DNA from 2 places in the Priestia sp. P5 genome. Region 2 is predicted to be linked to the other one. Evidence: riboswitches for the same ligand, from Rfam matches in the RefSeq annotation. Region 2 holds a riboswitch; the other holds the start of a gene.

Region 1 (4,807 bases), on a different contig from region 2:
CGAGCCATTTTCACAGGATCTTTTGCTCCTGAAACAGCTGTATTTAATAACACACCATCTGCTCCTAGCTCCATAGCTTGAGCTGCGTCTGAAGCCGTTCCAATACCTGCATCTACAATTACTGGAACAGTTGATTGTTCAATGATAAAACGCATGTTCAACGGATTGATAATACCTTGACCTGAACCGATAGGCGAAGCTCCTGGCATAATGGCATGTACGCCTAACTCCTCTAAACGACGCGCAAGTAAAACATCATCTGATGTGTAAGGTAAAACGGTAAAGCCCTCTTTTAACAGTTCTTCACTAGCTTTTAATGTTTCAACTGGATCAGGAAGAAGCGTCTTATCACATCCAATTACTTCTACTTTCACCATGTCACAAAGTCCAGAAGCCTTTGCTAATTTAGCAATACGTACGGCCTCTTCTGCATTTTTTGCTCCAGCAGTGTTAGGCAAAAGAGTGAAACGCTTCACATCAAGCGCTTCTAGTAAATTAGGCTGATTTTGATCAAAAATATCCATTCGTCTAACAGCAAATGTTAAAATTTCTGTTTCCGACTCTTCTACCGCTTGACGCTGAGTCGTAAAGTCCGGAAATTTTCCTGTTCCTAATAATAAACGTGAATTAAATGTATATTGTCCAATTTTTAACATACTCTTCATCCTCCTCCTACAAATGAAACGACTTCTAACGCATCTCCATCTTTTAAACTTGCATCACTATGTTCTTCTTTTTGTAAAATATTCTTGTTTAGCTCAACAATTACCACTCGTTCGTGCAGGTTCTGAGCCTGCAACAAGTGCTGAACCGTTTCAATTTCATCTCCAACAGTAACGGTCTTACCATTAATGATTAGATTCAATGAACTCCCTCCATTACTCTAGTTAGCTGAAATGATGTAAAAAATGAATGATTCGGCTTTTTCCCTAACAAAGCATCAGCCATAATTTTTCCAGTTGCAGCACTTAATAAAATACCGTTTCGGTAGTGGCCAAACGCCATGTGTAGATTCCCTATTTCAGGATGCTCTCCTAAATAAGGCCAGCCATCATTTGTTTGTGGACGAAGACCTGCCCATGCTTTTTCAAATGTGGCTTCTTTAATAGCCGGCAGAAGCGCAGAAGCTTTATTCAGCAAAAATTGAATACCTTGTGCAGAAACCGTCTTGGTAAAGTCATGCTTTAGCTTAGTTGCCCCTATTACGATTCTTCCACCAGTCTTTGGCACTAAGTAAAAACCTTCATCTAAAAAAATCGTTTTAGAAAGCAGCGGCTTATGACTTTGCAGAGCAATACACTCCCCTTTTACAGGAAACACCTGACCTAAATGTTCAGAAGAAATAAAGCGTTTAGCCCATGAGCCTGCTGCAATAACTACTTTTTCTCCATAAAAAGAGCCTTTGGACGTCTGTATACCTTTTACTGTTTCATTTTCCATAATAAGAGAATGAACGTCACAGTATTCAAATACATCTGCTCCGTGATACAAGGCTCCATGAGCAAGAGCTTGCGTTAACTTAGCTGGAGCTAGCTGGCCGTCCCCCGGTATTGTAATGGCTCCGTATATGTCTGGAGAGAGCCCGGGTTCTAACAAACGCGCTTCTTTTACATCGATCCATCTTACATGTTCATCCCACCGGTGGTGCTGAGCGGCTTTTTTCTTTAATACGTGTGCATCTTCTTCTGTTACAGCGACTTTTAATAAGCCTTTTTGAATGAGCTCTACGTCGATGGCCGTTTTTTCTTTTAGTTCCTTCACCAGCTCAGGAAACATGCTTCGGCTCTTAATAGCAAGGTCTAAAAGAGGACCTTCTTCATCAATTTCAGCTTGGGCACCTAAAATACCAGCGGCTGCACTTGAAGCTTCACAACCAATTTGATTGCGCTCAAGAATGGCCACTGATGCTCCTTGTTTTGACAAATGATAAGCGATAGAAGAGCTGATTATGCCTCCTCCGACTAACAGTACATCATAATGCTGCTTCATTTTCTCCACCTCCAGATGTCCATATATGAGAATATTGTTTAATCGCTTCAAGGGGATTTTGCGCAAGCATGGCACCAGACATCACAGCTATACCGTGTGCTCCTGTTTGCAGTACCTCTTTGGCATTTCCAGGTGTAATCCCACCAATCGCAATAACTGGTATCTCCACAGCGTCTACTACTTCTTTTAGCGCTGCTATCCCTCGACTTTTTAATCCTTTTTTTGAATGAGTTGAATAAATATGTCCGTATAGAATATAATGAGCGCCATCTTTTTCAGCTTCTAGAGCTTCTTCCACAGAGTGAACTGATTTTCCGACAATAAGAGAAGGAAATGCGTCTCTAACACACGAAACATCTAAACTATGATAGGCAAGCTGTACGCCTTTTGCTTTTAAAGCATGCGCTACATCAACTCGGTCATTTACAATAATTTTAGAGAGACAAAATGGCAGGCTTTCTAGCAAACATTGAATCTGCTTTGCCGTTTTCTTTTTTTCTCTAATATGAATGGCACCCGCAAAAGGCTCAATAGCCGTTAAAATGTCTCGAACCTCTTCAATTGGCTGCTTATCTGTTGTAATGACATGAAATTTAGGAATATCCATATGATCGAAACCTTTCCGTTCAGAATAAAGAGAAATTTCAATCACTTCATCTTGTGTAGAGGGCTTTATTACATACAAAAAACCACTCTACAACGTAGAGTGGTTAGCATGTATCGTTATGTAAACATGATCGCCACTTCCCTACGCTGGTACAAACCAGATCAGGTTCAAAGGGTCCGAAATACATTCGTCTCAGCTTCAAAAAGCTCCCCTAGTGATTGCTATTTATTGATTTTGTTTTTGCACTTAAAATTATAACACAACTAGATGTAAATACAATATCTCTTTATGCTCTTACGGCTCTCTTCCTTTTATAGATATATCTTTTAAGCTTCTTTACTAAGAGACCCAGCGCACCACATCATTCTGCTTTTTATATGGTTAGTAATCGGTATAGTCGTCAAATTCTTCTTTGTCTTTTTCCTTTTTCCGATCCCATATAAACAGCAGGAGTAACATAATAAAAGTTAGAATATAAAAACCGTAAAAAATAAATGCCGCCACAACATTTATAAATAAAAATAAAAAACCGATGATCTGACCTGCAACAGCTACAATCAACAAAATGTATTTCCAAACTTCTGCTTTTCTATCCATTCTCTACTTCTCCGTCTTTTTGTTTTTCCCTACTAGAAACGTTCTCTTTACTTAAATAAAAACGTTCCTGCCAGTAAACCGACTGTAAATAAACCAACTGTTCCAAATGCTGAAATCCCCACGTACGCCAACATTTTCCGATAAGATTTTTCTCGAATTAACTGTACGGTTTCCACACTAAACGTTGAAAAAGTGGTAAAGGCACCAAAAAAACCAATGCCAATCATTAAAAATATTGAATCATCATAAGCATGACTAGGAACCTTTCCATAATAACTACCGAAAAAAAGACCAAGGCCAAACGCACCGAGCAAGTTTACAAATAGCATTGATACTGGAAAAGGAGGGTTTGAAACTGTTTTTGTAACTTTTAAACCCAAAAGATAACGGCATATTCCTCCAGCTGCTCCGCCAAGTGCCAAGCTCACTATGCTCATCTACTTCACCTCATGTACTTTCACTAAATTTTTCCCTGCCTCTTCACCGCATAGATAGCCTGCTAAGGCAAGAAGGATTCCACCTACTAAAGAGACAATGACATAAATGGCTCCCCAAAATAAATGGTGCTGTGTGAGGGAAATGACGTCTCCTGCAAACGTTGAATACGTTGTAAAACCGCCGCACACGCCAACTCCTAGCCCAAGCTTTATCCATTCTTTTGGCTTTTTCCACACAAAAAATCCTGTTAATAGGCCTAGTATGAAGCTTCCTAATAGGTTTTCGATTACCGTTCCTATTGGATAGCCCGTATATAATAAGGAAAGATTCAGCAAATAACGTGCATATGTACCAGCGATAGCACCAAAAGCAATTGAGATTAAGTTTATAGCTTTCATCATATCGCTCCGTTTCATAAATTCTTCTTTAAGTGTACCATAAGGAATTTATTTCTACCTTAACATTTAACTATATGTTTATTGCACCAAAAGTCATGAAAAAATGAAAGAGAAAATCGTCGCATGAAACTTCCTTTTTCCTCCTCGAATCTCCCTTAAAAATCCACTTAATCCAAATTTTAAAATCTTTCTGTATCCTTATGACAAACCGTGTATAGAAGGTATATTTCCCTTATTTTAAGTCACATTAATCGTATAAGTTTTTTTTGTTGACTTTTGCTGTGTTCTTGTTTAGTATCACAGAGTATCATTTCCTATCAGAATACTAGGGGGTTTAGAAAATGAAGAAATTTGCTGCACTTTTGTCGCTACTATTAGCTTTCACAGTTGTGCTTGCCGCATGCGGTTCTAGCTCAAAAAATGAAGCAAACAATGGGGACAATAAATCTTCACAAGAAGATTTATATAATAAAGTGAAAAAAGATGGCGTATTAACAATTGGAACTGAAGGTACATACCCTCCGTTCACTTTTCATGATGACAAACAAAAGCTAACTGGGTTTGATGTAGAATTGGCTCAAGAAGTAGCTAAACGTCTTGGCGTAAAAGCTGAGTTCAAAGAAACACAGTGGGATGGCATGTTTGCTGGATTAGATGCTAAACGATTTGACATGATTGCTAATGAAGTTGGTATTCGTGAAGATCGTCAAAAGAAATACGATTTCTCTGATCCATACATCCAGTCAGGCGCTGTATTAATTGTTCGTAAAGACGAAAA
Region 2 (4,807 bases):
CCTTTTGAAATAACAAACACTGTAATTAATAAAAACAGCGCCTGTGCACCTAATACCACATAAGGTTGGCTAATGACGGCATTGAACAACGGGCCGTACTCTTTTCCGCTTAGCATACCGGTTATGCTCATAATCGTATATAAAATCACCCAGCCGCCAACGACGCTGTAAAAGGAAAGCAAAACGACACAGCTGAGTACTCCGAGCCTGCCAATCCATACCCAAGCGGATTTTGGAGCAATTGCCTTATAAGCACTAATCGCTTCTTTTCCCGTATGTCTTCCAATGATAAATTCTGCCAACAGAAGCGGCAATCCAATAAAAATCGTAAATAAAATAAACAACGCAAAAAATGCTCCACCGCCACTGGTTCCCGTTACGTATGGAAACTTCCATATCGCTCCTAGACCAATTGCTGCCCCAGCAGATGCTAAAATAAAACCGAGGCGTGAAGACCACTGATTTCCTTTACTCATATAATGTTACTCTCTCCTCTTCTAAACTCAAAACTCACCTGATTAGTACTGTACCATAAATGCAGAAGAAAATCATTCCCGTTTTACTTTTTTCTATAAAACGATATCTATATAGAATAGAAAAAATGAAGAAGCAGCTGCTTCTTCATTTTAAGGTTGGTATTTCTATTCAAAATTTATTCTCTGTACGATGATTCATCTCCACGGTAGGCTTCTTGAGTTGAAATTTCTTCAATATGCATATGCCCTTCTCTCTCTAAACGAAGGACCGTACGCTCTGCATCTTCATAACTCTCGCACGTCACTTGTTTATATTCCATATCATCTTTATCTGTGTAAGCGACTAAATATGTTTCCATTTTAACTCCTCCTATATAACCTGTATGTAACGTATGTTGCCTTTTTCGTTTATTTCTAAACATATAGGCTCCAAACATAAAGCCTAGCATACTATAATAGCGGAACTTCAATTTAAAAAAGTTGAATTTTTCATTATACACCGATGCAACATGGAGGTTATACTTATGACATTTATTTTATCATTCGTACCAATTGTTGTTCCTTTTGGTATTTTAATTAGCTTAATTGCTTTTACAGCTGCTTTTTTACAATCAAAAGAGCATCATAAAAAGCTCTAGCTTACAAAAGCTAGAGCTTCTTTTTAAAAGCGTCTATAGCGTTTAATCAGTCCCACAATAATGGCAATTGCTAGTAAAACAACCGAAATGATGACAGTAATGACAATTGGCTGATTTCCACTTTGCTTCACTGCAATGGCAATATAAGCCCAAATAAAAACAAGCGGATAAACAGCGTCTCGGTTTTTTAATGTAAACATAATGCCTAGCACAGCTCCTACCAGCAGCATAATAACCGTCCATGCTAACTCGCTCAGGCCAAGCAAGTGCTGTATTCCATTTGCTTCAAATACAACAAACACATTGACAATAGTCGCAACAGAAATCCATCCAATATAAAGCGAAATCGGCAGACGCATAAACCATGTCGTCATCCGAGAATGCTGAATAATGGAATACACAATCATTAATGTGCCTAAAATAAAGAGCATAACTAAAAGGGATAACTTATAGTAATCGTTTTGGAAAATAAAGATCCACGCACTATTTAACAAACAGTTTAGAAAAAACCAAATGCCGATACGTGCATATATTTCCTTTTGATCTTCTCTTGCAAAAAATTGGCGTATAACCCAAATGGTTAATAACAAATAAATAACGCCCCAGATAGCAAAGGCATAGCCCGCTGGTGTAAACAAGGTAGGAACTTGCGCAGAAGCTTCCCCCGTTGTTTTGCCTCCTATTGGAATGGCATTTGCTAAATAATTCACAAGCAGTGTAATAGCCAAGCCTACTGCATTTAATATAGCATACAAACGAAATTTCGCCATTTTGTTCTCTCCTTTCTTCTATTTATATGGGAATGTTTCGGAGACGAAAACGGCTCTTCCCTTCATTAATACCTCTTCTTCCCTAAAAATATGCATTTTTAAACAAAAATGATTAAAAATAGCTTTAAGAAATTTCCTCTTTAAAAAATAAAAACGGTTAGCGCACATTTTCCTATAACTCTTTCTATTTTTCAGAATATATGGTAAGTTAAACATAGATTAATAGGAAGTCCACTAGGGGTGCCCACCGGCTGAGACAAGTTTTCTTGATCCCTTTGAACCTGATCTGGCTCATACCAGCGTAGGAAAGTGGCAATGTTCAGTTTTTTTACTGTCCTTTGCCACTCCGTTTATAAACGGAGTGTTTTTTATTTCCTTTATGTGCTTGTTTGTGACTTCCTCATATTAAAGGAGGATTTTGATGTCATTTTCATCTCAATTAAGACAAGAAGCAAACTATATTTACGAAGCCATTTTTAACCATCCTTTTATTAAAGGAATTGCTGAAGGAAACGTGCCAAAAGAAGCGCTGATTCACTACGTTTCTCAAGACTACGAATACTTAACAGCATTTGTTCGCATTTACGGCGCTGCTTTAACAAAATGCCGCACGCGTACTGAAATGGAAGCCTTTAATGCCGGCATTTCTACGGTATTACATAGTGAAGTACACCCTCACAATAATTTTTGTGAAGTAGCAGGCGTACGTTATGAAGATCTTCACACTGAGACGCTTTCACCGACGGCTAGCCACTACATTAACCATATGACAAGTGTTGCGCACACAGGTAGCTTAGCGGAAATCATTGCAGTGCTTCTTCCATGCCCATGGACGTACGTTGAAATTGGCCAGCGCATTACAGAACAAGTAAATCCATCTCCTTCTCACCCTTTTTATGAATGGATTCAGTTTTATAATAATGAAGAAATGAATGGCACAACACAATGGTTTTGTAACAAGCTTGATGAACTCGCCGAACAAGCGACTGAAGAAGAACGTAACCGTATGAAAGACCACTTCATCAAAAGCTGTGAACTGGAGTATTTATTTTGGGAAATGGCATATACCCAAGAAAAATGGCCGCTTTCTCAGCTTTCACTTTCAAAATAACGAAAAAGCCTCCTGTCAGGAGGCTTTTTTATTTCAGTAATTTTTTGATCATTTTCAAGCTTTGTTTTTCCGAAGGATAGCGGAATGACAAATCAAACTTGGTTGTTTGAGACAGCATGCTTTTAAAATGAGAAAATGTCCGGAAGCTGTCTTTTCCATGATATTGACCCGTGCCGCTCTCTCCTACTCCGCCAAACGGCAAATATGGCGTAGCGATATGCATAAGCGTATCGTTTATACAGCCTCCTCCAAATGAAAGGCGCTCCGTTATGACGTTTTGCACATCTTCACTTTCTGTAAATAAGTAAAGAGCTAACGGCTTAGCTTTTTCTTGAACTTTATGAATGACTTCGTCTAGTGTTTCATATTCAATCATAGGAAGAATAGGCCCAAAGATTTCTTCTTGCATAACATCTGATGTCCAGCTTACTTCACTTAACAACGTAGGTTCTATTGTTAGCGTGTTTTTATTGTACCCGCCTCCAACTATAGCATTTCCGTCTTTTAAAAACTCAACTAGCCGAGTAAAATGGCGCTCACTGACAATACGGCCGTAGCGGTCGCTTTCAAGCGGATTGTTACCGTAAAATTGAGAAATTGCTTTGCGAAGTTTTTCTACAAGCTGCGCTTTTACCTTTTTATGCACAAGCAAATAATCAGGAGCAACGCACGTTTGGCCTGCATTCATCCCTTTCCCAAACATAATTCGCTTCGCTGCAAGATCTAGGTTTGCGTCTTCATGTACAATGCACGGACTTTTTCCGCCTAGCTCAAGCGTGACGGGAATAAGCTGCTTCCCTGCTTCTTGCATAATAATTTTCCCTACATTTACACTTCCCGTAAAGAAAATATAATCAAGGGGCTGTTTTAAAAGCAGACTTGTCGTATCTACAGCCCCTTCAACCACCGTCACAAATGCTGGGTCAAAAGCTTCAGCCAGTAATTCTTGTATAACGCGAGATACGCTAGGCGTTAATTCAGAAGGTTTTATAATTGCCGTGTTTCCAGCCGCAATCGCTCCTACTAAAGGAGACAGTGCTAATTGAAACGGATAGTTCCACGGAGCAATAATTAACGCGACTCCATACGGTTCAGGAACAATTTTCCCTTTAGAGCCCACATGTGTTAAAGCGGTTTTTACTTTTTTAGGCTTCATCCATTTTGCTAGATGTTTAAGCGTAAATCGAATTTCCTCTAGTAAAATCCCAATTTCCGACGTGTAGGCCTCTACTTCAGATTTATTTAAATCTTGTTTTAAAGCATCCATAATTCTCTGCTCGTTTTGTTTGACTGCGTCTCTTAGCTTATTCAGCGCTTGAATACGGCTGTTGATACTCTTTGTCTTTTGCGCATAGAAATACTGCTTTTGTGTAGAGACAATATGTTCAATGACCGTTTCATCTGTGATATAAAATCGCTCGTGGTTCATCACTTTCATCTCCCTATAAACATTCGGCTTCAACTGTAGCAAGCAAGCTTTTTAATAGCTCAACTGCCTCACTTAAAGCTAGTGAATAATATCTCTGCGTCCCTTTTTGCTCAATTTGCACAAGCTTTTGATCGCGTAAAATTTTTAAATGATGAGAAATTGCCGGTCTTGATAGCGTAGACTCATTTGCAATTTCATTTACGGTTAAAGGCTCTTTTTCGGCGAGCAGCAAAATAATATCTTGTCTTGCTGAATCACTTAGCGCCTGAAAAATAGGAATGCTGGCACGAAATAACTCGACTGCTTTTTCACTCATATAGATTCCCCTTTATTTAATTTCTTGTGTTCTTCGGACAACGGATGTAAGCCACTTTCTTGGTACA

Evidence for each region. Region 2 has a riboswitch for thiamine pyrophosphate ahead of tenA (thiaminase II). Riboswitches for the same ligand answer to the same signal wherever they lie in the genome.
Region 1: linked by a shared signal. The riboswitch ahead of MMB69_RS24495 (thiamine phosphate synthase) and the one ahead of tenA (thiaminase II) in region 2 are both predicted to bind thiamine pyrophosphate.

The regions. Positions count from the first base shown of each region.
Region 1 covers NZ_JAKWFJ010000005.1:60,999-65,805, forward strand. Annotated here, with positions in the region: gene MMB69_RS24480 (thiazole synthase) at 1-656, opposite strand, end outside; gene thiS (sulfur carrier protein ThiS) at 662-865, opposite strand; gene thiO (glycine oxidase ThiO) at 862-1,989, opposite strand; gene MMB69_RS24495 (thiamine phosphate synthase) at 1,973-2,596, opposite strand; TPP riboswitch at 2,718-2,819, opposite strand; gene MMB69_RS24500 (hypothetical protein) at 2,978-3,193, opposite strand; gene crcB (fluoride efflux transporter CrcB) at 3,241-3,630, opposite strand; gene MMB69_RS24510 (fluoride efflux transporter FluC) at 3,631-4,029, opposite strand; gene MMB69_RS24515 (amino acid ABC transporter substrate-binding protein) at 4,371-4,807, shown strand, end outside.
Region 2 covers NZ_JAKWFJ010000001.1:2,618,665-2,623,471, forward strand. Annotated here, with positions in the region: gene MMB69_RS14020 (sodium-dependent transporter) at 1-476, opposite strand, end outside; gene MMB69_RS14025 (hypothetical protein) at 653-835, opposite strand; gene MMB69_RS14030 (TspO/MBR family protein) at 1,138-1,884, opposite strand; TPP riboswitch at 2,111-2,209, shown strand; gene tenA (thiaminase II) at 2,306-2,995, shown strand; gene MMB69_RS14040 (aldehyde dehydrogenase) at 3,024-4,424, opposite strand; gene MMB69_RS14045 (ArsR/SmtB family transcription factor) at 4,438-4,740, opposite strand; gene MMB69_RS14050 (SDR family NAD(P)-dependent oxidoreductase) at 4,753-4,807, opposite strand, start outside.